One region of the Flavobacterium faecale genome, then DNA from elsewhere that is predicted to be linked to it. Evidence: riboswitches for the same ligand, from Rfam matches in the RefSeq annotation. Region 1 holds a riboswitch; the other holds the start of a gene.
What was found. A riboswitch is a leader RNA that binds a small molecule or an ion and turns the genes downstream of it on or off. The one in region 1 is predicted to bind cobalamin.
Positions count from the first base shown of each region.

Region 2: it holds a riboswitch for cobalamin, as region 1 does, so the genes downstream of both, FFWV33_RS16885 (hypothetical protein) here and FFWV33_RS00595 (TonB-dependent receptor plug domain-containing protein) in region 1, are expected to answer to the same signal.

Region 1 is NZ_CP020918.1:125,807-128,984, reverse strand. It holds gene FFWV33_RS00605 (alginate export family protein) at 1-216, opposite strand, end outside; gene FFWV33_RS00600 (RrF2 family transcriptional regulator) at 360-773, opposite strand; cobalamin riboswitch at 974-1,200, shown strand; gene FFWV33_RS00595 (TonB-dependent receptor plug domain-containing protein) at 1,502-3,178, shown strand, end outside.
Region 2 is NZ_CP020918.1:4,023,317-4,026,494, forward strand. It holds gene FFWV33_RS16880 (TonB-dependent receptor) at 1-1,193, opposite strand, end outside; cobalamin riboswitch at 1,226-1,523, opposite strand; gene FFWV33_RS16885 (hypothetical protein) at 1,577-1,867, opposite strand; cobalamin riboswitch at 1,966-2,188, opposite strand; gene FFWV33_RS16890 (ABC transporter substrate-binding protein) at 2,490-3,178, shown strand, end outside.

The sequences.
Region 1 (3,178 bases):
AGCTCTGTTTCTTACTTGTAAATCGACCAAAAAGGTTTTCTCTTTTGAAGGGGCAACTTGCTTGTTTTTGTACGTAGCTCGTATAGAATCTGCTTCGACCTGCTTAATGATATTTCTTCGAATTAAAAGGTTTAAAAGATCATCAGAATTTTGAGCGAAAGTGCTCGTATATGTGATGAGCGTAAGTGCAAAAAGCAAGAATTTTTTAGTATTCATTGGATGCGTTGTCAAAGGTGAAATAGTATAGTGTTGCAATAAATAATTATTCAGTGGATGGCAAACGGTACTTTTTAAATCATTTATTTTCGGCAAATATATATAAACCCTATCGAATTAGTAGAGTTTTAATGTAATTTTTTTTATTTGTTTACTAGTGAAGCAATAGTAATGTCTTTCATTGCTTTCAAAGTTTCGTCTCGAATGGTCATTAATCCGTGTCTTAGTAGGCATTCGGCTTCATCGGTACAATCGGCACAACGCTCATAAAAATTCAACGAAGCACAAGGAAGTAAGGCAATAGCACCATCAAATAAACGATGAATATCTGCCAATGTGATTTCGTTTCCAGATTTTAAAAGGTAATAGCCACCAAATTTACCTTGCTTGCTACCTACAAAATGGCCACGTTTTAGATCTAGTAAAATTTGTTCCAAAAATTTTTTAGGAATATTAGCTGCTTCTGCAATCGCCGTCGTTTTCGAAATATGATCGGCATCTTGTTGCGCAAGATATAGTAATGCTTTGAGGGCGTATTTGGTTTTTTGTGAAAGCATCTCTTGGGTTTCTTCTTGTGGTTTTGAAGTAAATTAAAGTTAAAGATAAATAAAATTATAAATGCCACAATATTATTTTGGTTATTCCTGTTTTTTGCCGTGACTTTTGAGATGTTGTTGTTGGTTATTTTTTCAATGTTATGAATAAGGTGAAAATTAGGTTTTTGTTTTTTTTAGGTTGTTAACACGATTACTTTACTTACTTTTGCGCTCGCAATGGTTTGGCTATGCTAATCGGTATAGTTCAACTAAGAGGAAATCAGGTGCAAATCCTGAACAAGCCCGTTACTGTAAATTCCATGCAACATTTTGACAGATTTCAGTTTTCTTGAAATCGTAACTTTTGCCACTTTATTTGATTCTAAATAGGGGAAGGCGGTTCAAAATGGGAATAAGTCAGGAGACCTGCCACTGCCAAGAAATTGAAGCTTTCGCGGACCAAAGCTTTCAGCACAATACGAATGATTAAAATTATTTTTTGATTTTTCGAAATTACAAAAGAAACTATTTTTAAAAAGATAGCCATTATTATGCGTCTATGTAGCCCAAGGTATGCCTGGCTTTTACATAGTGGCGTGCAGTTGCTGGTATGGGTTTTATTTTTGAATCCAATCTACTCGCAAAAGCATGGCATTGCTGTAAAATCAGTGTCCGATTCTTTAAAACCGCACCATTTAAGTGAGGTGATTTTGTATACAAGCAAGCGAGAATTCAAAATTGAATCTCCGATGCCTGTTCAAATTTTGTCGGGTAAACAGCTCGATAAACTTAATAGTCTTTCTGTGGCCGATGCCATTCGGTATTTTTCGGGCGTCCAACTCAAAGATTACGGTGGTATTGGCGGACTAAAAACAATTAATGTTCGCTCGCTTGGTAGCGCACATACAGCTGTTTTCTACGACGGTATGAGCATTAGCAACGCTCAAAATGGGCAAGTAGATTTAGGCAGATATTCACTGGATAATATTGAGGCAATTGAATTGTACAATGGTCAAAAATCAACTATTTTTCAGCCTGCACGTGGATTTTTTGCATCAAATACTCTTTATTTAAAAACGAAGACCCCCCAATTCAAGGATGATAAGAATAGTAATTTACGATTAAAATTCAAAACGGGATCTTTTGGTCTAGTAAACCCCGCTTTTCTTTTCGAACAAAAAATAACAGAAAATAGTTCCCTAACCGTGAGTACGGACTGGACCAAAGCTGATGGTCACTACAAATATAGATATCAAAAGCGATATGGTTATGATACTACTGCCGTGCGACAAAATGGAGATATTGAGGCTTTTAGGACTGATTTGACTTATCATGCCAAATTTTCTGAAACGTCTAAAGCAACTTTCAAGGCCTATTTTTATGATTCAGAACGAGGGCTTCCTGGTGCAATTGTAGCTAACAATTATGAGCATGTGCAAAGACAATGGGATCGTAATTTTTTTGTTCATGGTTCGTTTCAAAGTTCTTACGCAAAAAAGTTTGAACTGCTAGCTAACGTCAAGTTTAGCAAAGACTTCAGCCGTTACAGTGATCCTGATTACAAGACACTGCAAGGAACTTTAGATAATAAATATTATCAAAATGAATTTTATGCATCGGTGGTTAATTTGTATACCATCAATTCATGGTGGAAAACCTCTTTGGCTACTGATTTTTCAATCAATACCTTAGATGCCAATTTATACCGTTTTCCGTATCCTACACGCTACTCGTATTTGGGTGCTTTGTCTAGTGATATGACTTGGGAGCGCCTAACCATTCAGGCAAATTTGCTGGGTACCTATGTTGATGAGCAGGTAAAAGAGTACCAGCAAGGAGATAGTCAACGTATATTTTGCCCTGTTTTATCAGCTTCCTATCAGCCTTTCAATACAAAAAATTTTCGTGTGAGAACTTTCTATAAAGAGTCTTTTCGAATGCCAACGTTTAATGATTTGTATTATACCTTCATCGGTAATAGTTCCCTTAAACCCGAGTTTACAACGCAATATAATGTTGGAGGAACCTATGTAATAGCACCTGGAAGTTTGTTACAAACGGCTTCTTTTCAAGTCGATGGTTATTATAATAGAGTCAAAGATAAAATTATAGCAATGCCTTCTGCCAATTTATTTCGATGGACAATGGTCAATCTGGGAGAGGTCGAAATAAAAGGAATAGATGTCAATACCAATTTTGTGTTCAAGCTTCCCGCAGATTTATTTTTGGACTTAGGGCTGAGCTATACCTTCCAAAAAGCAATTGATATCACCTCTTCAACGGGAACAACCTATCGAGATCAAATTCCATATACGCCCATCAACAGTGGTACGCTAACCTCTTCATTAAATTGGAAAAATTGGCAAATGAATTATAGCTTCATGTACACGGGAGCACGTTACAGTCAAAAGGCAAATATTCCTGTA
Region 2 (3,178 bases), 720 kb from region 1:
TTTACTCTTATTTTATAATTCTTTAAAGGGGTATAATAAATTCCTGCTGCATACAAAAAAGGAGTACTGTAATTTGATGTAACTTCTTGTCGTGCTGTAGCTTCTATTTTCACTTTCGAATCAATGGCATATTTCAGCAACATACCTGCTGAGGCGACTTCTCGTTTGGCATTGTTGATCGAACTCCCGTAGCCACGAATTGAGGTATACGATAAGATAGGATTTACCGAAAATACAGCTGAAGGAACATATTCGAAATCGTATTTAATCAATTTTGTTTTAGCGCCACCATTGGTATGATTGTCATTATTTTTGTTTTCGAAATACTTATAATCTTCCGTAATATAGGCCGCTTTCAAGCTCGAAGTATAAAAGTTTTTCTTATTAATCCATTCTAGCAAATTCCTAGAATTTAAATCTTTATACTTACTGTTCGAATCAAAAGCTAATGTACCCGAGAAATTTCGGTCTCCATCAAACAACTGACCGTAAAAATTTATGGTATTTGTCGCATTCCATCTGTAGCCTGCATTGGCACTGAAAGTCATATTTTCATATTCACCATTTTGATTCCGTTGATTTTGGTTCAGGTATTGGTAGTTGTTTGACGAACTATTTCTTGAAACATTAGCCTGCACAGTCCAGTTACGATCACCCGCTTGCAACCCATAGAAGTACCCTTGCGTATTAAAGCTACCAATGTTAATGCGTGCGGTATTTGTAAACTGTTTTTTAAATTGCAACTCATTGTTCAAATGGACACTACCGCCAATGGCCGCCGAACCATAAATTCCACTACCACCACCACTTCTCACGGCTATGGAGGAATACCCCACAGGAGTAATGGTATTGAAATCCGTCTGCCCCAATAGTTGCGAATTGATCGAAATTCCGTTCCAAATCACCGCTGTTTGTGAAGCCGTAGTCCCTCGGAAAGAAACAGAAGATACCATTCCGTTTCCGTTTTCTTTAAAATACAGCAAACTATTATAACGTAAAACGTTGGTAAGCGAATTGTAGTTTTTTTCGAAAACAGAATCAGACAAGGCTTTTACTTGTAAGCTATTGGAATATTTGGTCAATGCGGGATCCGTCACCAGAACTTCTTGCAAAGCAATTGGAGATTTTGATTGAGCGCTAGCACTATGCAAGGTCCAAAAAGAAATAATACAGAGAATTATCTTTACTTTCATACTATTGCAACCCCTTATTCCCGAGCGGTTGATGTTTGTTAAGTAAAAAGGCAGGTCTCCTGGCTTGCGTCTTGTTGCTTACCTTCCCATTTTTTAAAAGTGTTTGCAAACGAAAGAAATTCTCTCCCTTTACAACTTTTTTCAAAACAGTGGTTTTGTAGATAGCAACAAGCTTGATAGCTCACAGTTGCGGGAACAGCTTAGGATTAATTTGATTAACAAAGTTTTGATTGTATACAACCATCACTACTTTTTGCACAACTACCTAATTCCCATTTAATGCTATTTTCTTTTATTCGAAAAATAGCAACCTCAATACAGCGGCAAAGATAACGTAAATTAAAAGAGAAATAAAAATGAGTTTTAAAATATAAACCGACCCATTACTTTGATGGCATCTTTAAAAGGTAAAGATGATTAGTTTGTGATTTCTTAGGACTAATTACGATGGCAGGAAACCAACCGAAGACAGAATCTGTTAAATCTCCAGTTTTCACAGGAGTACTTGTATGTACAGTTCCCCATACATAAGGCTTCTCGATTTTAGTGGTATCCGCTACCATTAATTCGTTCAACTGAATTGCAGTTGCAACTATTCCTTTTTTTTGTTGGGAATAAGCAGCAGCAGCTGTACATAGGCAACAACCAACTGCAAAAATAATTTTATTTCTCATTGTGATAAATATTTAAATTGTGACCAAAATCACAATGTTGAATACTTGGGAGAAAAGCATAGAATGACCCATACCCAAACCTTTTTTCCCGAAAGTCTGATATTGATATGTAAAAGGCAGGTCTCCTGGCTTGCGTCTTGTTACTTATTGCGTTGCTCTTTCTATATTCTAATAAAAAAAGCACTACTACAAATAGTAACAATCTTGACTGCTTACAGTTGCGGGTACAGCTCAAGTTTTTACTCCAATGCTTAATTGGATCTTGATTCCCTTTTAATGTTTGTTGTAATTTCTAAACAAACAACCTAAATACGGCAGCAAATATAAATATTTTATATGCACGCACACTATTTAACTTAGTTTTTTATGAAAGACACAAACTATTCGCTAATTTTTGCGAAAGTCAAAGTTTATCATCTTTTTTTTTCGAAAGTTTAAATGCAAGCCATATAAAGCCCAGTGTAAACTGTAATATTATAACTGCCGCAACGGCATTTATAAAAAATTTGAACGCTCTCTGAAGTAGTCTTTTTGAAGTAAAGAAACATTTAATACTATATCAAAAGGCACACAAGAACAATTAAATAAAAACAAAACAATACTTTTGTAAAAAATATCTACTATGGTTTTAGCCAATAAAATGCTACTTTGCTCTTTTATCCTCCTCCTTTTTGTTCAATGCAAAAAAGAACCGAGTCAAGTAGCTACCTCCAACCCGACCCTTAATACAGTGCAGTATGCTAGCAGTTTGTCCATCTATAAAAATGAAGGCTATTCGATCATAAAAGTAAGCACACCTTGGCCAAATGCGACGCAAGCCTTAACTTATATACTGAAGGAAAAGCAAGGTACTATTCCCGACAGTTTACAAAAATACCCCTTGATAAATGTTCCACTGAATAAAATTGTAGTAACATCTACAACCATTATTCCCTATCTCGAAATACTGGGAGTAGAAGATAAACTGGTTGGTTTCCCTCATACAGATTACATTTCGTCACCAAAAACAAGATTACTAATTGATCAAAATAAAATACAAGATGTTGGACAAAATGAGTTATTAAACACGGAACAAATTATCGATTTGTCACCCGATTTGATTGTCACCTTTAGTATGGATGATCACAATCCAACCATCAAAAATTTAGAAAAAAGTGGTTTAAAAACCTTAATACAAGCCGATTGGATGGAACAATCGCCTCTTGGAAAAGCCGAATGGATCAAGCTCTACGGAGCACTTTTTGGTAAAGAAAAAGAAGCTAAGAAACAATTTGACAAAATAGTATCGGATTATAAAAATGCGATGGCACT